DNA from 4 places in the Phytohabitans rumicis genome. Region 1 is predicted to be linked to each of the others. Evidence: riboswitches for the same ligand, from Rfam matches in the RefSeq annotation. Region 1 holds a riboswitch; each other region holds the start of a gene.

Region 1 (5,035 bases):
ATGAGGCCGTCGTGGCGGCCATGCGCTCGGCGCGCAACCGGTCGGACCAGGTGTCGTCCAGGGGCGGCAGGCTCTCGTACCCGGTCGCCCAGCGCAGCAGCAGGTCGGCGATGGCCGGGTTGCGGGACAGCGCCGGCCCGTGCGAGTACGTGCCGAGCAGCTTGCCCCGCCAGGCGCCCTCGGTGGTGCCGTCGTTGCCGATGCCGGTGGTGACCCGGGCCAGCGGGGTGACGCCGGGCCCGAGGTGGGTGCGGCCGCCGTGGTTCTCGAAGCCGGTCAGCGGCGGCAGCCCGAGGCGGCCGTCGATCGGGCCGCCCAGCTCGCCGACCGCCCGGCTCGGGCCGCGGTCGGAGCGCAGGTCGAGCAGGTCGAGGCCGGCGCACTTGGTGCCCTTGGCGAAGAACGAGCCGCCGAGCAGTTGGTACCCGGCGCACACCGCGAACACCACCGACCCCTGCGCCACCGCGCGGCGCAGGCCGCCGTCGGCGATCAGGCGCTGCGCGGCGAGCGCCTGCGGGCCGTCCTCGCCGCCGCCGAGCAGGTAGATGTCCGCGGTGGCGGGGATGGCCTGGTCCGAGCGCACCTCGTAGGTCCGCACCGGCAGCCCGCGCAGGGCCGCACGGCGGGCGAGGATGAGCATGTTGCCCCGGTCGCCGTACGTGGACAGCAGGTCCGGATAGATCCAGACGATGCTGATGGCACTGTCAGTTGACACGGTCGAGCTCCGCTCGGATGTCTTGGAACGCGGTGTAGTTGGCGATCACTTCGAGCCGGCCCGGCGGCACCGAGGTGACCGCCTCGCCGAAGGTACGTACGTGGCGGAACGGTACGTCGTTCACTTCGAGCCGGACCGCGAGGTCGTACGCCCGGTCGCCGGTGATCAGGACCTGGCGGCCGCGCAGCGGGCTGAAGTCGACGTCGAAGAGCCAGGACGTGTCCAGCCCGTCGGGGTCGCGGGCGTTGATGGACAGCAGCGTGGGCGCGTCGTCCGCCATCTCGAACGCCTCCAGCCAGCTCGCCGGGTTCTTGGCCAGCAGCAGCCGGATGTTGCGCCCGTCGCGCACGACCTGGGCGTACCGGCCGGCGACGGAGGTCACGGTGGACAGGCGGGAGACGGCGTCGGTGGGGCGCACGCCGAACTGGGCGGCGAGGGCGAGCGCGGTGGCCGCGTTGCCGAGGTTGACCTTGCCCGGGATCTGCAGCGCGATCTTGTGCCAGGCGCCGCGCGGATCCAGGACGCCGTCGTCCTCCACCACCCACTGCGGTACCGGGCGGCGCAGCGTGCAGCCGGTGCACCACCACTGGTCGGCCTGCCGTTCGATCGGCGACCCGCACTCGGGGCAGACCCAGGAGTCGTCGTGCCACCGCTGCCCGGCGCTGAACCAGGTGACCGCGGGGGACTGGACGGCGGCCCAGACCACCATCGGGTCGTCGGCGTTGGCCACCACGTGCACGGTGGGGTGCTCGGCCAGCGCGGTCCGCCACAGCTGGGCCATCATCGCGACCTCTTTGGCCCGGTCGAGCTGGTCGCGGGAGAGGTTGAGCAGGGCCACCACGCGCGGCTCGGTCGCCGCGATGACCTGGGCGAGGTAGTGCTCGTCGACCTCCAGCACGGCGTACGGGGTCTGCCCCGCCTTGGCCAGCGCGGAGGTGTGGCCGGTGGGCATGTTGGCGCCGAACGAGTTGGTCGCGACCGGGCCGAGCACGCCGAGGGCCGCGGCGGCCAGCCGGGTGGTGGTGGTCTTCCCGTTGGTGCCCGAGACCAGCGCGATCGACCGCCCGGCGGCCAGGTGGGCGAGCAGGTCCGGGTCGATCTTCAATCCGATCCAGCCGCCGATGACCGAGCCGTCGCCCCGCCCGGCGGCCCGCGACAGGGCAGCGGCCGTACGCGACACCGAGCTCGCGACCTTGGCCCGTAAGGGCATCTTCCCGTCCGTCACGCGAGCGAATGTACCGGAGCCGTCTTGATCTCAAACCGCCGCCGAATCGTGTGGGCATACTCACGCTGAGTGATCGACGCACCGTGATCGCGCGGGGACGGAGTGTCGCGGCATTTTGGGCGGATCCCTTAGCGATCGGTCATCGGAGCGCATGCCAACTTCGCCATGCAAGATCCTTGTTACTCCGCGTATATCTTCCCGTCGGCTAGAAACGATTTGCCGGGCCGTCACCTGACGGACCGGGGCGCATCGCCGGGACACGCCGAGCCCTGCCCTTCCGAGCGATGCCACCCCTTTGACCGAACACAACGGCATAACGGGCAGGGACGGGGGACCCAAGAACCGCGGTCCGATCACATCAGTGACGGACCTTGGGGTGAAGCCGCCGACGCGCGGCCGGGCCAACCCTTCGAGGGCCCGAACCCGACAGCTCACCTCGCAGGCGTGCCGGAGGGATCTCTTTCGTGCACGAACACAGTTCGGGCCGGCGACGGCTGCGTGCCAGCGCCGGTAAGCTCGCGCTTACCCTCGGGATCTGCGTCTGTGCCGGCCAGTTGATGGCCGGACCGGCGCTCGCCGACGTGGCGTCCACCGCGACGCTCACCACCACCGCCAGTGCGCAGTCCGCCGTCGCGGTCGCGCCGAAGGTGGCGTTCTCCACCAGCACCCGCCGGTTGGCGTGGGGCTCCGCACTGCGCCTCAGCGCCAAGGTCACCGACCCGGCCACCGGCAAGGCGGCGGCCGGCAAGGTGGTGTTCCAGGCGTGGATCAACGGCCGTTGGTCCGGCGCCGGGACCGGTACGGTCAGCTCCACCGGCGTGGCGACGGTGGCCATCCGCCCGTACGTCGCGCGCACCTACCGCGCCGTGTACGTCCCGAGCACCGGGACGTACAAGAGCGCGGCGAGCGGCAAGATCTGGGTCAAGGTGGTGGCCAGCCGGGCCAAGGTCCTCGCCGAGGCGCGCAAGCACCTGGGCGCGGCCTACCGGTACGGCGCCTCGGGGCCGAAGGTCTTCGACTGCTCCGGCTTCACCAAGTACGTCTACAAGAAGGCCATCGGCAAGGTCCTGCCGCACAAGGCGAACTCGCAGCAGGCGTACGGCAAGGCGATCGCCAAGTCCAAGGCCCTGCCCGGGGACCTGATCGTGGTCCGCAGCGGGTCGTACGGCACCCACGTCGGCGTCTACGCCGGCGGCGGCTACATGTACGACTCACCCCGCCCCGGCAAGACGGTGGGCAAGCACAAGATCTGGACCACGAACTATGTAGTTAGGCGTCTCGTCTAACTCCCCTCCACTTTCCTCCATCCCCCCATGTGATCAGGGCGTCCCACGCGTCGCGGCAGCGACTTGAGGGACGCCCTGATCACGTCTACGCCCGCTGTCGGGTTACAGACCTCCACTTTGCACCACCGCCCGTGACGTGCGGTTTTGTCTCGGCGACTGTGGACAGAAGGCTGCGATTCTGGTTGCGGGTGGAGGGAAGTGGAGTACAGTGGGGCGCAGTGGCAGGGCCTGGAGGGGCCCGCCGGCCCCGGGGGACTGCGGCTCCGCGAAAGCCGCGAGAGGGCGAGGGGGTGGGCCGATGTTTCTCGGCACCCACACCCCGCGCCTGGACGAAAAGGGCCGGTTGATCCTTCCAGCGAAGTTTCGAGATGAGCTGGCGGGAGGTGTCGTGATCACCAAAGGGCAGGAGCGCTGTCTCTACGTCTTCCCGACGCCTGAGTTCCAGCGCATCGCCGACCAGTTGCGCGAGCAGCCGATGACACACAAGGCGGCTCGGGCGTACAGCCGGGTGTTCTTCGCGAGCGCCCACGACGAGGTGCCCGACAAGCAGGGCCGGGTAACGATCCCGGGCCACCTGCGGGAGTACGCCGGGCTCAGCCGTGAACTCGTCGTGATCGGAGCGAGCAGCCGGGTGGAGATCTGGGACAAGGAAGCGTGGGACTCCTACCTCGCGGAGAGCGAAGACGACTTCGCGGACATCGAGGAGGGGGTGCTGCCCGGAGGACTCTAAGGGCTGGCAGACGCCGTACTGCGAGATCTCCAGCCGCTCGAAGCACCTGACATCTCTTCCCCGATGCCAGGCGCGCTATACCTACTCCGCTGACCGCGAGGCGCGAAGAGGCGTAGGAAATGAGCGGATGGGGATCTGGCAGTACGGCGCACGGCACTTATGGGGACACCGGGCGCATGTGCACGACGGCAGGTCACTGGGGGTCGGTCATGGGGGAGCTGCGCGGTACGCACGTACCGGTATTGCTCGAGCGGTGCCTCGCGCTGCTCGCCCCCGCGCTCGACCGCGGTGACCGGCAGACCGTGCACGTGGACGCGACCCTGGGCCTCGGCGGGCACGCCGAGGCGGTCCTGGCGGCCCACCCGCGGACCGTCCTCATCGGACTGGATCGGGACCAGGAAGCCCTGGCGCACGCCCGGGCCCGCCTGGCCCGGTACGCCGACCGCACCCACCTCGTGCACGCCGTCTACGACGAACTGCCCGAGGTGCTCGACCGGCTCGGGTACGAGCGGGTCGACGCGGAGCTGTTCGACCTCGGCGTCTCGTCCCTGCAACTCGACGCGCCCGACCGCGGGTTCGCCTACGCGCGGGACGCGCCGCTGGATATGCGCATGGACCAGACCCGCGGCCGTACGGCCGAGGAGGTCGTCAACACATACGAGGCACCCGAGCTGACGCGGGTGCTGCGGGTGTACGGCGAGGAGAAGTTCGCCGCCCGGATCGTGGCCGCGATCCTGCGGGAACGGGCAAAGACGCCCATCACTTCGTCGGCACGGCTGGCCACGCTGGTGCGGGACGCGATACCCGCGGCGGCGAGGCGTACCGGGGGCAACCCAGCCAAGCGAACGTTTCAGGCACTTCGCATCGAGGTGAACGGCGAACTGGCCGTGCTCGAAAGGGCGCTGCCGGCCGCGCTGGACGCGCTCGCACCGGGCGGCCGCCTGGTGGTCCTGTCCTACCACTCGCTGGAGGACCGGATCACCAAGCGTGCGATGGCCGCCCGAGCGCGCAGCACCGGGCCGATCGACCTGCCGGTCGAGCTGCCCGGCACCGGGCCGACGCTGCGGCTGCTCAGCCGC
Region 2 (5,035 bases), 1.7 Mb from region 1:
CGTGCGTGTTGAAGCCCGGCGAGAAGCTGCGGGTCGTCAAGCTGCTGGCGTACGGCTGGTCCAGCCGGCGCTCGTTCCCGGCGCTGCGGGACCAGGTGGGCGCGGCGATCGCGTCGGCCCGGTTCTCCGGCTGGGACGGCCTGCTGTCCGAGCAGCGCAAGTACCTCGACGCCTTCTGGGACGCCGCCGACGTGCGGCTGGATGGCGACCCCGAGGTGCAGCAGGCCGCGCGCTTCGCGCTCTTCCACCTCCTGCAGGCCGGCGCCCGCGCGGAGATGCGGCCCATCGCAGCCAAGGGCCTCACCGGACCCGGGTACGACGGCCACGTGTTCTGGGACACCGAGACGTTCGTGCTGCCGGTGTTGACGTACACCCAGCCGGAGGCGGTCACGCACGGCCTGCGGTGGCGGCACGCCACGCTCGACCTGGCCCGGGAGCGGGCGCAGACGCTGGGCCTCAAGGGCGCGGCGTTCCCCTGGCGTACGGTCCGCGGGCAGGAGTGTTCGGGGTACTGGCCGGCGGGCACGGCGGCGTTCCACATCGGCGCGGACATCGCGGACGCGGTGATGCGGTACGTGGTGGCCACCGGCGACTACGACTTCGAGCGCGAGGTCGGCCTGGAACTGCTGGTGGACACCGCCCGGCTGTGGCGCTCGCTGGGCCACCACGACCGGCACGGGGTGTTCCACATCGACGGGGTCACCGGGCCGGACGAGTACACCGCGGTTGTTAACGACAACATCTACACCAACCTGATGGCGCAGAAGAACATGATCGGCGCCGCCGAGGCGTCGCTGCGCCACCCCGAGCAGGCCCGCCGGCTCGGCGTCGACGAGGAAGAGGCCGCGTCGTGGCGTGACGCCGCCGCGGCCATGCACGTCCCGTACGACGAGGAGTTGGGCGTCCACCAGCAGTGTGAGGAGTTCACCCGGCTCCAGGAGTGGGACTTCGCGGCCACCCCGCCGGGCAAGTACCCGCTGCTGCTGAACTACCCGTACTTCGACCTGTACCGCAAGCAGGTCCTCAAGCAGGCCGACCTGGTGCTGGCGATGCATTGGCGGGGTGACGCGTTCACGCCCGAGCAGAAGGCGCGCAACTTCGCCTACTACGAGCAGCGCACCGTGCGCGACTCGTCGCTGTCGACGTGCACCCAGGCGGTCATGGCGGCCGAGGTGGGCCACCTCGAGTTGGCCCACGACTATCTGGGCGAGGCCGCCCTGATGGACCTGCACGACATCCACAACAACACCCGCGAGGGCCTGCACATCGCCGCGCTCGCCGGCGCCTGGCTCGCCATCGTGGCCGGTCTCGGCGGCATGCGCGACCACGGCGGCGAGCTGTCGTTCGCGCCGCGGCTGCCGAGCCGGATCAACCGCATGGAGTTCTCCATGCTGTGGCGCGGGCTGCGGCTGCGGGTCGACGTGACCCAGCACGAGGTGACCTACTCGCTGCGCAACGGTCACGACGGGGCCAAGCTCGACCTCGTACACCATGGGGAGCATGTGACCGTGACCAGCGACGCGCCGCTCAGCCGGCCGATCCCGGCGCTGCCGCCGGTCGGTCCGCCGCCGCGGCAGCCCTTCGGGCGGGCCCCGGCCCGCCGGATGCCCGACGCCTGACGGCACGCAAGGCCACGGGGCCTGCCAGCGCACCGCGCTGGCAGGCCCTTACAGCATCGAGATGTGTACGTGGTTGGTGTGGTCGCTGGACGGGTCGCCGTTCGCGCCGCCGTACGACTTCCACCCCGTCGCCGGTGACCAGAACTGCCGGTACCAGATCACGTACATGACGCCCAGCCGGTCGGCGTTGCGCACGAAGAACGCGGCCAGGTTGTTGCCGTAGAACTTGTCGTCCCCGGTCGCGTCGCCGCCGAAGTTGCTCTTCTGGGCCGACCAGTCGCAGGCCCGGCCCTTCGGGTGCTCAAACGGCCCGCCCGACCGGAAGCAGCTCACGAACCGCTTGGCGCCCTTGTCGTTCGGATGGATCTGGGCGATGAGGCGCTGCGTCTCCTTGAGCATGTGCAGCGTCCGGGGCGTGATGCAGCGCCCGGTGGTCGGGTCGTCCTCCGAGCAACTCTGCGCGGAGAACCCGCCGTCGTTGTTGCGCGGCGCCTGCTTCGCCAGCGGCGAGTTCGCGTTGACGAAGCCGCCGGTCGCCTTGCCGCCGACCAGCTTCAGCGCCTTCTCCGCCTCGGACTTCTGCTTGGCCATGATGGTGAGCTGCTTCTGCTCGTCCTTGACCTCGGCGTCGATCGCCGCCTTGGCCCGCGATGCCTGGTCGAGGGCCGCCTTGAGCTTGGCCAGCCGCGCGTTGTCGCGGGCGGCCAGCATGTCCAGCGCCGCGGCCCGCTGCAGGAACTCGTCGGGCGAGGCGCTGTTGAGCAGCAGGGTCATCGGCCCGATCCGGCCATTCCGGTACGCCGAGCCGGCCAGCAGCGCGACCTCGGGCTCCATCGCCTTGATCTGCTCTTCCGCCTTGCGGAGCTCAAGGGAGAGCTGCAACTGCCGGTTGCGCGACTTGGTGACGGCATTGCGGGCTTCGACGTACCCGCGGCTGGTGGACTCCAGCACGTCCCGCAGGAGCGGTGTGCCCCCTCGTCGCCCGGGTTCGGCGTGGGCGCTAACGCCACCGGCGACGCTGCCGCCGCTCCACCACTTGGCCCGATCGCCACTCCGGACAACGCGGCCGCCGCGGCGACCAGGGCAACAGCCAGCGACAAGCGCCGGCGACGTACGGATGCCGTCATACACGTTCCTCCCGTCGGCCGCCTACCGAGTTAGCTGACGGGTTCGGGACGGGAACGATCCCTACCGCGGTTGCGGATTCACCCCACTTACGGTGGTTCCCCGGCTCGCTCAGCGTGAGCAATTAGGCGGCGGTCACCGCCGGCACCGTGGGGCGCCGCCGGGCGGAGACCGCCGGAAAGCTTACCGGATCGAGAGTGGACTTCGATATTGCTCTGACCAGGCAAAAGGTGTTACTGGGCAACGACGTTCGGTAATTGTTCAGTCAACGACCCGCGGTTCGCTCGGGCTTGTTTCGTTCCACAACCGGTCCAGGGCGGTCACGCAATAGGTGTACGACCGGTCCTCGGTTGCGCCGGTGTCCGCCCAGCTCGTGTCGCGTGTCGTGGCCACGAGATTGGCCGCGTCGCCGTCGACCCGGTACACCGCATAGCTGGTCCCCGTCTTTGACCAGCGGAGCTTCACCCCGCCGTCGTCGTACTCCGCCTCCTGGATCTTCGGTGTGTCGGGCAGATCACCGCGGAGGTGTGACATGGGCGGCACCAGGGCGGGCGCGGCGTAGTGCGCCTTCGCGTACCGGGTGACCGCGCCCAGCCGGTCGGCGCGTACCTGCTTGGCGCTGAAATGAACGGTGCCGCTGACCGGATGCTTGCTGTTGAGCGTGAGCTGCTGGTCCAGCTGGGCCGGGTTGCGCCAGGCCCCCGACTGGCCGATGCGGTAGTCCGCCATGCCGATGTAGAGCTGCACCCCGCTGCCCTTGATCACCTCGGACCACCAGGGCAGCAGCTTCGCGTAGTCGGCGATGGCGAAGCCGATGTGCCAGTAGAGCTGCGGCACGATGTAGTCGACCCAGCGTTCCTTCACCCAGAGCCGGGTGTCCGCGTAGATCGCGTCATAGCTCTGCAGCCCGCGGGTCTGCGAGCCGAGCGGGTCGTTGGCGGCGTTCCGCCAGATGCCGAACGGGCTGATGCCGAACTTCATCCACGGCTTGGCTTCCTTGACCCGCTGGTTGGTCTCCTGGACGAACAGGTTGACGTTCTGCCGGCGCCAGTCCGCCTTGGACAGGCCGTTGCCGTACTGCTGGAAAGCCTTCGCGTCGGAGAAATCTTCCTTTTTGACCGGGTACGGGTAGAAAAAGTCGTCGAAGTGCACGCCGTCGATGTCGTACCGGGTGACCGCGTCGAGGATCGAGTCCTCGACGAACCGCCGCGCCTCGGGGATGCCCGGGTTGTAGTACAGGCGGCTGCCCTTGCCCTTCGCCGGGTACGCCACCGCCCAGTCCGGGTGCGCGCGCAGCGGATGGTCGACCGGCAGCTCGTTGATGACCCCGGTCTGGCCCGCTTTGTACGGGTTGAACCAGGCGTGGAACTCGATGTTGCGGGCGTGCGCCTCGGCGACCATGAACTCCATCGGGTCCCACCCGGGGCTCTGCCCGTCCTTGCGGCCGGTCAGCCAGTACGACCACGGCGCGTACGTCGACTCCCAGAACGCGTCGCCGCTGGGGCGTACGTGGACGAAAACCGCGTTGTGCCCGCGTTGCTGCGCCAGGTCGAGCCAGCCGCGATACTCCTTCTTGACCGTCTCGGCGTCCAGGCCGGGGCGGCTCGGCCAGTCGATGTTGCTGACCGTAGTGAGCCACATGCCGCGCAGCTGGTGGGTCGCCTCCATGGGCCGCCCGGCGCAACTGCCCCGGGCCACCGCCGAGGTGGCCACCTCGTCCGCCGGGTCCGGGCGCGCCTGCCAGCGCGCCACCCCGACCGTGGCGAGGACGACGAAAGCGAGGACCGCCGCGATCGGGCCGCGGGGTGGGGCTGGCGACATCGCCCCAGTGTGCCCATGAGATGCGGTCGATCGGCAACCCTCTACCGGGTGGGAGACGTCTTGGGTGGCGTGCCACTTCTTGTGACGGTGCCTACCGGGGCGGAAAGCGTGGACTTCGACGCGTTCGTCCGGTCCCGCACGCCGGCGTTGCTGCGCTCGGCGTACCTGCTGACCGGAGACCAGCACCTCGCGGAGGACCTGGTGCAGTCGGCGCTCGCCCGTACGCACCGGGCCTGGCGGCGGCTGCGGGACACCGGCAATGCCGAGGCGTACACCCGGCGGACCATGTACCACCTGCAGGTCAACTGGTGGCGCCGGCGGCGCGTACCGGAATCGCTTGCCGACGCGGTGCCCGAGCCGCGGCCGTCCGCGCAGGCATCGTCGGCCGACGGCGTCGCCCTCCGCCTCACCCTGCAGGCCGCGCTGATGCGGCTGACCGCGAAGCAGCGGGCGGTCCTCGTGCTGCGGTT
Region 3 (5,035 bases), 3.5 Mb from region 1:
GGCGAGCGTGGCCTGACTGGTAACGACGTAGGTGTTCGCGTCGGCCTTCAGCTCGTGCATCGTGATCAAGGCGTTCTTCTTGTCACCCTCGATGGGCTCCGCGAGCCAGTAGCCAGGGATGCCCCTCTCGGCGTACCACTGGGTGTCGCGGTCCTTGCCGTCGGAGCCTGGCGACCACACCTCGACGACGAGCGCGATCGCGGCGGCGAGATGCCAGGTGACGTCCCAGTCCTCCGGCTCCGCGTTGAACACTGCCACGTCGGGCACGCGCGTATCGCGCACGGTGTTGAGGACACCGACCTGCTGCGACGCGATACGGTTCGCAGCGCGGAGAAGGTTACAAATCCTTCTCTCGATCTCCTGGTGCCAGAACCTGGCCGGCGACATGATCAACAAACTCCCGTCGTGCAGCTCGTAGCGCAGCTCGGGCGGCAGATCCTTGATGGCGTCGACCGTCCAAACCTCGACGGCCGGCAGGTGCAGTGTGACCACGTCGCCCTCCTCCGGGATTACCCAACAGCGTAGGGCGGCGTGGTGCGAGACGACCACAGACGTGGTGTTATGCGGCCACGGGGAGCGGCTCGGCGACCCAGGACGACGCGGTGCGAGCGTAGTAGGCCCACCAGCCGACCCAGCGGCCGTAGTGCGCGCGCAACTCGGCGGGACCGGGCGGGGTCTCGCCGTACACCGCGCGGGCGGCTGCCTCGAACTGCGCCATGCCCAGCGGTGCGTCGTCGGGGCGGCCGAGGACCCGCAGCAGCAGTGCCTGGGCGGTGAACTCGCCGATCCCCGGCACGGCGAGGAGTGCCTTGCGCACCTCGTCGTACGCCCCGGTGTGCAGCCACTCCTCGTCGAGCGCGGCCACCCCGGCCACCACGGTGCGGAGCCGGTCGGCGCGTTGCCGGTTGCCGGCGTACCCGATCAGCTCCGCGTCGCCGAGCGCGCCGATGGTGGCCAGCGACGGGAAGGCGACGTGGTCGACGCCGTCCACCGTGAGCCGTGGGCCGAGCTCGGCGGCGATGCGGCGCTTGCGGGCGGTCGCGTACCACTGGGTGCTGCGTTGGGTCAGGGTGAAGTAGACGGTGCCCTCGGCGAGCGAGGCGAAGCGCACCTGGTGCAGGCCGTGGGCGGCCCGGACGACGTGCGCCATCGGGCCGTCCCGCTCGGCGCTGGCGAGGAAGCCCGACATGTCGTCGTCGAGGCTCAGCCACCGCGAGACGGCGCGCTCGATCTCCGCCCGCTCCTCGCGCGCGAGCGCCCGACCGGAGTGGACGCCAAGCGAGAGGTCGGGCCCGAGCTCGGCGACGACCGCCTCCGCGCCGAGGCGGAACGCCTTGCGCACCCGCCCCCCAACGACCTGGTGACCACCGGCGGAAGGCGCAAACCCAGCAAGCGCCCGCAGCGACATCTCGAACGAGTACGGCTCAGCAACACGGATACTCATGCGCTGAGCCTGAACCCGAGGTGTGACACTCCCCGCCTCCCGACGGCGATCTTGGAGTTATCAGGTTCAGATGTCCGGTATGGAACCTGACAACTCCAAGATCAACGGGGATTGCCTTAGCGGACGCGCCCGTAGCCGTACGGGGTCATCATGTCGACCGTCGAGAGCTTGACACTCTCGCCGGGCTGGGGGCGTGGATGACCTTGCCGCTGCCCACGTAGATGGCCACGTGTCCCAGGTCGCTGTAGAAGACCAGGTCGCCGGGTTGCAGGGAGCCGCGGCCGATGTGCGCCACCACGTCCCACTGCATGGCGGCGTTGTGCGGCAGCGTCTTGCCGGCCGCCTTCCAGGCCGCGAGCGTCAGCCCCGAGCAGTCGTACCCGTCCGGACCGTCGGCCGCCCAGACGTACGGCGTACCGATGGCGTTGTAGGCGAACCGCACGGCCACGCCCGCCTTGCCGGAGACGGACGGGATGGTCCCGGTGTACGAGCCGCTGGACGACGTGGCCGAGCCGTACGCCTTCTGGCGCATCTCGTAGAGCTTGGCCAGGTCGGCCTCGATCTTCTTCTTGCCGGCCGCCAACTCCTTGAGCTGCGCGGTCTGCTTGGCCTCGGTGGTGTCCAGGTTCGCCTTCTCATCGGCGTACTGCCGCTGAGCCGCCGTGTAGCCGGCGACCTGCTCCTGCCGGTCCCGGGCGAGCTGGTCCAGCATGCCCAGGCGGTCGATGAGCGGGCCGCTGCCGTCCAGCAGCGCGCTCGCCTCGCCCACCTGACCGGTCCGGTACGCCACGGCCGCCATCTGCCCGACGTCGGCGCCGGCCTTCGCGACCTGCTGCTCCAGCGGGGCCATCTTGGCGGCCAGCGCGGCCGAGGCGGCCTTGGTGTCCTTGAGCTGCTCGTTGAGCTTGTTGTAGGACTCGACGACCTTTTCCAGCTCGGTCGACGACTTGTTGATCTGCTGGGTCAGCTCACTCGCCGACGGCTCGGCCTGGGCGGCCGTGGCCGGCACGGTCAGCCCGATTCCGAGTCCGACCAGCACGAGGGCGCGCAGCAGCTTTCGCGCGGGGGACAAACGCGAACCCTTCTTCCGCAACGCCGCCTACCGAGTTAGCTGACGGGTTCGGGCGGGAAGAACGCCCTTCCGCGCGTGGCGCGGATTCACCCCATTACTCGAGTTGGGTCCCCGGTTCGCTTACGGACAGTGATCATCCAGCGATTCGGCGGCACCGGGCCGGTGCCACCCGGGGGATGACTGACGACCGGACCAGCGGCTCCAACCTAACGTGATCATCGGGCAGGTGAAAGTGCTGGTCGGATGAATTACTGACGGTGACCAACCGAGACCAAACCGTCGCTTGACCTAGCTGTGAGGTTTAGTTAAATGATCGGTAACTTGTGACGTGAAACACAGGAGCCGCCGATGCTCCAGGTGCAGAACCTCGAGGTTGTCTACGACGACGTGATGCTGGTCCTGCGCGGTGTGAGCGTGGCGGTGCCGCCGGGTGGCATCGTCGCCCTCCTCGGCGCCAACGGCGCGGGCAAGACCACCCTCCTGCGGGCGATCACCGGCCTGCTCGACGTGCACGACGGCGAGGTGACCAAGGGCTCGGTGACCCTGGACGGCGAGCCCGTCCACCACCTCCGCCCGGCGGCCCTCGTCCGGCGCGGCATCTGCCAGGTGATGGAGGGGCGGCGGATCTTCGCGGAGCTGACCGTCGAGGAGAACCTCCGCATCGGCGGCCACACCAGCCCGCGGACCATCAAGGCGCGCATGGAGGACGTCCTGACGCTCTTCCCGGTCCTGGCCGAGCGCCGGCGGCGCACCGCCGGCTACCTGTCCGGCGGCGAGCAGCAGATGCTCGCGATGGGCCGCGCGCTCATGGCCGAGCCCCGCTATCTGCTGCTCGACGAGCCCAGCCTCGGCCTGGCGCCGCGCCTGGTGGAGCAGGTGCGCGGGCTCATCGTCGAGATCAACAAGCGGGGCACCGGCGTCCTGCTGGTCGAGCAGAACGCCACCATGGCGCTGTCCATCGCGGCGCACGGCTACGTCCTGGAGACCGGCAAGGTGGTCCTCGACAAGCCGGCCGACCAGCTGCTGGCCGACGAGGACATCCGGGAGTTCTACCTCGGACTCACCCGGGAGAGCTTTCGCGACGTCAAACACTACAAGCGGCGGAAGCGGTGGCTCTCGTGACGATTCTGGAGTGCCACGACCTGCGGCTCGGCTTCGCCGGCGTCAAGGCCATCGACGGGGTGAGCTTCAGCGTCGGGCGCCGGGAGCTCTTCGCCATCATCGGGCCCAACGGCGCCGGCAAGACCTCCATCTTCAACGTGCTCTCCGGCGTGTACCGCCCGCAGTCCGGCCGCGTCGTCTTCGACGGCACCGACATCGCCGGCAAGCGGCCGCACGCCATCGCCGCCCAGGGCATGGCCCGCACGTTCCAGAACGTCGAGCTCTTCGCGAACCTCACCGTCCTGGACAACCTGATGCTCGGACGGCACAACCACATCCGGTACGGGCCGCTGTCCGCGATCGCGTGGCTCGGGCGGGCCCGGCGGGAGGAACTGGCCAGCCGGGCCGCCATCGAGACCATTGTGGACTTTCTCGAACTGGAGCAGTGGCGGCGCCTGCCGGTCGGTTTGCTGCCCTACGGCGTACAGAAACGGGTCGAGCTCGGCCGGGCGCTCGCCATGGAACCCAAGCTGCTGCTGCTCGACGAGCCGGTCGGCGGCATGAACCGCGAGGAGACCGAGGACATGGCCCGCTTCATCCTCGACATCCGCGACGAACTCGACATCCCCATCCTGCTCGTGGAGCACGACATGGGTCTCGTGATGGACCTCGCCGACCGGGTGCTGGTGGTCGACTTCGGGAGGCCGATCGCCACCGGCGCGCCGGCCGAGATCCAGCACGACCCCGACGTCATCCGCGCCTACCTCGGGGAGGTGCAGCCCACATGACGGCGACGACCCAGACCCGCACGGCCACGACCATCGCTTCCCGGGTACGCGACCACGCGCTCGCCGGTCCACATCGGATCGCCATGCGGGAGAAGGACTTCGGCATCTGGCAGGAGGTGAGCTGGGCCGACTACTGGGACACCGTGCAGACCGTCGCGCACGCGCTGCTGGCCCTCGGCGTACAGCCGGGCGACCGGGTCGCGATCCACTCCGAGAACCGCCGGGAGTGGCTGTACGCCGACGTGGCGACCGTGGCGGTGCGCGGCACCACGGTGGGGCTGTATCCGACCAACCCGGCACCCGAGGTCGGCTACCTGCTCTCGCACTCGGGCGCCCGGGTGCTCATCGCCGAGGACCAGGAGCAGGTGGACAAGGCGCTGGCCGTACTCGACGAGTGTCCCGACCTGGAACGGATCGTGTACCTGGAGCCGCGCGGCATCCGCCATCGGTACCACCACCCCAAGCTGCTGTGCTGGGACGACCTCGTCCTGCTCGGGGTGGCCCACCGGGACGCCAACCCGGACGCGGTGGCCGAGCGGATGGCCGCCGCCCGGTCCGACGACATCGCCACGCTCATCTACACCTCCGGCACCACCGGGCCGCCCAAGGGCGCCATGCTGTCGGTGTCCA
Region 4 (5,035 bases), 2.2 Mb from region 1:
GAACGCCTGTCGGACGCCGTAGCCGAGGACGCCGTAGCCGAAGAGGCGGCCGTCGGGTCGAGCCACACCTGCACCGCGGGGCGCTCGGGCGTGCCGACCGTGAACGGGGTGGCGCCGTTGCGTCCGTGCCGGGCCAGCATCGCCACGTCGACCGTGAACTCGAACAGCCGCCAGTCGACCTGCGGTGCGGCCCGCAGGTTGCCGGCGAGGCGGGCCACCTTGGCGCGGTCGGTGACGACCTGGGCGCGGCCGGCCAGGTACGCCTCGTCGTCGCTGTCCTCGGGCGGGAAGGAGTGGAGCGCGTAGCGGCCGTCGCGCTCCAGGTCACGCCGCTTGGGCGAGTCGACGACGAAGCAGTAGAGGCCCTCGTCCGTGATCACCGGTGACACCGGATGCACCCGCGGTCCGCCGTCGGCGCGCACGGTCGCGAGGTAGCCCAGACCCGGACCGTACTGCTGCATGAGGGAGCGGATCGCCTCGGCCAGGCGGGGCTCATCGGTGACGAACTCAGACCAAGATGCCATGCCAGCATCTTATCGAACGTATGTACGAGCAAGGTAGTCCCCTATGGTGTGTCGCATGCTGCTCTCCGACCGCGACCTCGTCAGCGAGATCAAGGCGGGCAACCTCGCGCTCGACCCGTTCGAGCCGGACCTGGTCCAGCCGTCCAGCATTGACGTCCGGCTGGACCGGATCTTCCGCGTGTTCAACAACCACCTGTACACGCACATCGACCCGTCGGTACGGCAAGACGATCTCACCTCGCAGGTCGAGGTGCCGGCCGGTCAGCCGTTCGTGTTGCATCCGGGCGAGTTCGTGCTGGCCTCCACGCTGGAAGTTATCTCGCTGGGCGACCAGCTTGCCGGCCGCCTCGAGGGGAAGTCGAGCCTGGGCCGTCTCGGCCTGCTGACGCATTCGACCGCCGGTTTCATCGACCCGGGGTTCAGCGGGCACGTCACGCTCGAGCTCTCCAACGTGGCGAACCTGCCGATCACCCTGTGGCCGGGCATGAAGATCGGTCAGCTGTGCATCTTCCGGCTGTCGTCGCCGGCCGAGCACCCGTACGGGTCGAGCGTGTACGGCTCGCGGTACCAGGGTCAGCGCGGGCCCACTCCGAGTAGGGCCTGGAAGAACTGGCGGACCTGGCCGACAGCACGTTAACCGAGAAGACGCCCTCCCATCCCGGGTGGATGGGAGGGCGTCTTTTTTTCTCTGGCCGGTGCGGGTCGCGTGACGGGGGAACACGCGACAGGCGCGGCCACGGGGGTGGGTAACGCTAGCCCGGTCGGCCGTAGCCATTGATCGGCGCGGCGTTGATCGTGCGCATCCGGACCGGTACCCCGGGCTTGGACGCGTCCACGATGTAGCCGCCGCCGACGTAGATGCCCACGTGATGGACGTCGCTGTAGTAGAAGACGAGATCGCCGACCTTCAGGTTGCTTCGACTGCTGACCGGATCGACCGTGCCCTTCTGGCGGGCGGCGTTGTGCGGCAGCGAGACGCCGGCGGCCTGCCAGGACTTCATGGTCAGCCCGGAGCAGTCGTACGCGTCGGGACCCTCGGCGCCGAAGACGTAATCCGAGCCGATCTGCGCGCAGGCGAACTTGGCCGCCTTGGTGCCGGCGCTGCCGTCGTACGAGTACGGGCACGCCGCGGGCCTCAGCTCACCGACGCCGCCACCGCTGCCGTACGCGGCCAGGCGCGCCTTTTCCAGCTTGTCGATCTCGCCGTCGAGCTGCTTCTTCTTCACCGCCAGGTCGGCCTCGGCCTCGGTCAGCTGGCTGACCAACGCGTCCAGTGGGGCCTTCTGCTTGGCGTAGCGTTCCTTGAGGTCGATGACCTGCTGGACTTCGGCCTGGGAACGGCGGGCGAAGACGTCCAGCAGCTCCAGTTGGTCGGCGAACGTCGTCGGCGTGCCGCTCGTCAGGAGCGCGTTGAACGCGGAGAAGTTTCCGCCCTTGTAGCGCTCCACGGCGAACTCGCCGACCCGGGTCATCGCCAGGTCGATCTGGAGTTGCAGCGGCGCGATCTTCTTGGCGAGCGCGTCGGCCTGCTTACGCTTGGCGGCCAGATCGATCCGGGTGGCGTTGTGGCGCTCAAGCACCGGCTCGAGCTTCTCGAACGCCGCGTCGATCTGCTTCTCGATCTCGGCGGGGGACGGCGCGGCGTGCACGACCGTGCCGCTGGACAGCACGGCGGCGCATGCGAGGAACGCGGTAATGATGGAGCGACGCGCGGCATAGCCTGCCACCGGAGTCCGAACTCCTTCTCCCTGGCCGCCTACCGGGTTAGCTGACGGGTTCGGGCGGGAAGAACGCCCTACCGCGGATCGCGGATTCACCCCAAGTTGCGTGGTTCCCCGGCTCGTTGTCTGACCGACTCGGCGGGCTGAGCCGTGGTCTCCCAGGCTGGGAGGCCGACCTCCGGCTCAACGATCCCCAAGGGTAGGAGCGGCGCAATCGACCCGCAAGCGGTACGGGGGCACTAGTTCGGTCCGTGTGCGCACGGTAGCGCATCGTATATCGAAACGATGCTAGTCAATAGACAGAAACACGTCGTCCAGCAGTCCGGCGTACTGGTCATTGTCGACGGAGACGTTCTTGCCGCCGATTCGCAGCGGTTCGGAATTCACAATGGACACCCCGGGCGGCACGTGGACCGAGCCGCGCGGCACCGCATCGACGAAAATCGACAGCGTCGAGCCGGCCCGGGTGCAGGCGAGCGCGTGCCACCGGCCGTCGGTCACGGTCACCGGCGCGATCACCCGGTAGATCGTCGTGGTGCTGGCGACCACGCAGCTCGGCTGGCCGGCGCGGCCGTCGACCTGGAGCTTGAGCTGGGTGACGCCGCCGGTCGAAAACCCTTTCTGCACAACGTTCGCGCCGTCGCCGGCGTCGGCGGCCGTCATCAGCACCGAGGCGCCGTAGCGCAGCGCGCGGGTGCCCGGATTGAGCTCGGGCGCCGGCCCGCTCTCCAGGATCGCCCGGGGGCAGCCGGCGCCGTCGCACCGGTCCGGAAACCGTGCCGCCCACCCGCCGCCGCGCTCGGTGAAGCCCACGACACCCCGCGTCCGCAGCGGGTGCCGCCCGGCGGCATCCGGCACCGAGCCGGTGAACCAGCCGTCGAACGTGTACCGCACCGACACCGACGGCGGCCCACCCGGCGCGGGCTTCGCGGTCGCGGCCAGCGCCACACACACCAGTCCAAGCAGGGGTACGCCCCATCGGCGCGTCATGTGCATTTCGCGCGACATTGCTCGATTGTGGAGATTCCAGGGCAACTCAGACAATCACTCGCAGAGCTAGATTTCAGGAGCGCGTGAAGCTTTCTTACATGTAGGCGCGAAGTCTCGTAATCTATTGACCATGCCCCGTCTTACAACGCGAATCGTGCTCAGTACGGCGGTGGTCGGCGCGGCGACGCTGGTGTCGACCACGCCCGCCCCCGCGACCAGCCCATCAACCGACACCCGACAGCAGGAGTACGCGGCCGCCGCGGCGGAGTTCGGCGTACCCGAGAGCGTCCTGCTCGGCGTGTCGTACCTGGAGTCCCGGTGGGACACCAACGCCGGCACGCCCAGCACCAGCGCCGGCTACGGCCCGATGCACCTTACCGACGCCACGTACGTGACGTCGCTACCCGGCGGAAACCACCACGACGACGACGCCGAGGACGCCCGGGGCGACGACGCCCGAAGCACCAAGGACGTCGCCTCGGTGGGTGTGCCGGCGCCCGCTCCCGAGGCGCTGCAGACGCTCGACCGTGCCGCGGCGCTCACCGGCGCGACCGAGGAGGCGCTGCGCACCAGCCCGACCGAGAACATCCGGGGTGGGGCGGCACTCCTTTCCGCGTACCAGGAAAGCATCGCTGGACCGACGGGGAGCGCGAGCGACCCGGCGGCCTGGTACGGCGCGGTGGCCAGGTACAGCGGCGCGGACAGTGCCGATGCCGCGGCGGCCTTTGCCGACCAGGTCTTCACGACGATCCGCGAGGGCGTCGCGCGGGTGACCGACGACGGGCAGAGCGTGACGCTGGCCGCGCGGAGCGTCAACCCGGCGCGCGGCTGGCTGGACCGGCTCGGGCTGCGCAAGCTGGCCCGCCCGGACGGCCTGGAGTGCCCGGTGGACATCTCCTGCGAGTGGATTCCGGCGCCGTACCAGGAGTTCCTGGACAACAACGGCAACCCCGACTACGGCAACCACGACCTGGGCAACCGGCCCAAGCAGCAGAAGATCGAGTACATCGTCATCCACGACACCGAGGGGTACTTCCAGCCCTCCGTCAACTTGGTACTGGATCCAAAATATGTGAGCTGGCAGTACACGCTGCGCTCGGTCGACGGGCACATCGCCCAGCACCTCAAGGCCAAGGACGTGGGCTGGCACGCCGGCAACTGGTACGTCAACGCCAAGGCGATCGGGCTGGAGCACGAGGGCTTCGCCGCGCAGGGCACCTGGTACACCGAGGCGATGTACCGCACGTCGGCGAAGCTGGTGCGGTACCTGGCGACGCGGCTCGGCATCCCGCTGGACCGCAACCACATCATCGGCCACGACAACGTGCCCGGCACCATCCCGGCGAACGTGCGCGGCATGCACTGGGACCCGGGTCCGTACTGGGACTGGTCGCACTACTTCGACCTGCTGAAGGCTCCATTTAGGACGACCGGTTGGCCGGGCAGCGGCATGGTGACGATCGACCCGGACTTCGCGACCAACAAGCCGGCGTTCGTCGGGTGCGGCAGCGTCGCGTCCCAGCCGTGCACGCCGCGCGGATCCTCGGCGGTCATCCTGCACACCGCGCCGGACGCGGCTTCGCCGCTGCTCAAGGACATCGGGTTGCGGCCGAGCGGCGTGGACGCCACCATGCACGTCTCCGACCACGGCTCCCGGGTGTCGGCCGGGCAGACGTACGCCGTCGCCGACCGGCAGGGCGACTGGACGGCGATCTGGTACCTCGGGCAGAAGGGATGGTTCTACAACCCGCGGTCGGCGCCGGCCGCGAAGTGGGCCACCGGGCTCGTGGTGACGCCCAA

The links. Region 1 has a riboswitch for cyclic di-AMP ahead of Prum_RS09355 (C40 family peptidase). Riboswitches for the same ligand answer to the same signal wherever they lie in the genome.
Region 2: another riboswitch for cyclic di-AMP. It lies ahead of Prum_RS17035 (coiled-coil domain-containing protein); the one in region 1 lies ahead of Prum_RS09355 (C40 family peptidase).
Region 3: another riboswitch for cyclic di-AMP. It lies ahead of Prum_RS25960 (C40 family peptidase); the one in region 1 lies ahead of Prum_RS09355 (C40 family peptidase).
Region 4: another riboswitch for cyclic di-AMP. It lies ahead of Prum_RS19505 (C40 family peptidase); the one in region 1 lies ahead of Prum_RS09355 (C40 family peptidase).

What each region holds. Positions count from the first base shown of each region.
Region 1 is NZ_BLPG01000001.1:2,189,500-2,194,534, reverse strand. It holds gene Prum_RS09365 (type 1 glutamine amidotransferase) at 1-715, opposite strand, end outside; partial or broken gene Prum_RS09370 (TVP38/TMEM64 family protein) at 1-2, opposite strand, end outside; gene Prum_RS09360 (Mur ligase family protein) at 705-1,925, opposite strand; cyclic di-AMP (ydaO/yuaA leader) riboswitch at 2,228-2,400, shown strand; gene Prum_RS09355 (C40 family peptidase) at 2,405-3,226, shown strand; gene mraZ (division/cell wall cluster transcriptional repressor MraZ) at 3,525-3,956, shown strand; partial or broken gene rsmH (16S rRNA (cytosine(1402)-N(4))-methyltransferase RsmH) at 4,166-5,035, shown strand, end outside.
Region 2 is NZ_BLPG01000001.1:3,862,426-3,867,460, reverse strand. It holds gene Prum_RS17040 (glycoside hydrolase family 65 protein) at 1-1,619, shown strand, start outside; gene Prum_RS17035 (coiled-coil domain-containing protein) at 1,668-2,570, opposite strand; cyclic di-AMP (ydaO/yuaA leader) riboswitch at 2,750-2,885, opposite strand; gene Prum_RS17030 (glycoside hydrolase family 10-like protein) at 3,006-4,565, opposite strand; gene Prum_RS17025 (SigE family RNA polymerase sigma factor) at 4,635-5,035, shown strand, end outside.
Region 3 is NZ_BLPG01000001.1:5,701,342-5,706,376, forward strand. It holds gene Prum_RS25950 (Uma2 family endonuclease) at 1-492, opposite strand, end outside; gene Prum_RS25955 (DNA-3-methyladenine glycosylase family protein) at 560-1,444, opposite strand; partial or broken gene Prum_RS25960 (C40 family peptidase) at 1,561-2,516, opposite strand; cyclic di-AMP (ydaO/yuaA leader) riboswitch at 2,526-2,677, opposite strand; gene Prum_RS25965 (ABC transporter ATP-binding protein) at 2,865-3,638, shown strand; gene Prum_RS25970 (ABC transporter ATP-binding protein) at 3,635-4,405, shown strand; gene Prum_RS25975 (AMP-dependent synthetase/ligase) at 4,402-5,035, shown strand, end outside.
Region 4 is NZ_BLPG01000001.1:4,365,753-4,370,787, forward strand. It holds gene Prum_RS19495 (pyridoxamine 5'-phosphate oxidase family protein) at 1-524, opposite strand, end outside; gene dcd (dCTP deaminase) at 580-1,161, shown strand; gene Prum_RS19505 (C40 family peptidase) at 1,277-2,251, opposite strand; cyclic di-AMP (ydaO/yuaA leader) riboswitch at 2,264-2,396, opposite strand; gene Prum_RS19510 (LamG domain-containing protein) at 2,534-3,253, opposite strand; gene Prum_RS19515 (N-acetylmuramoyl-L-alanine amidase) at 3,390-5,035, shown strand, end outside.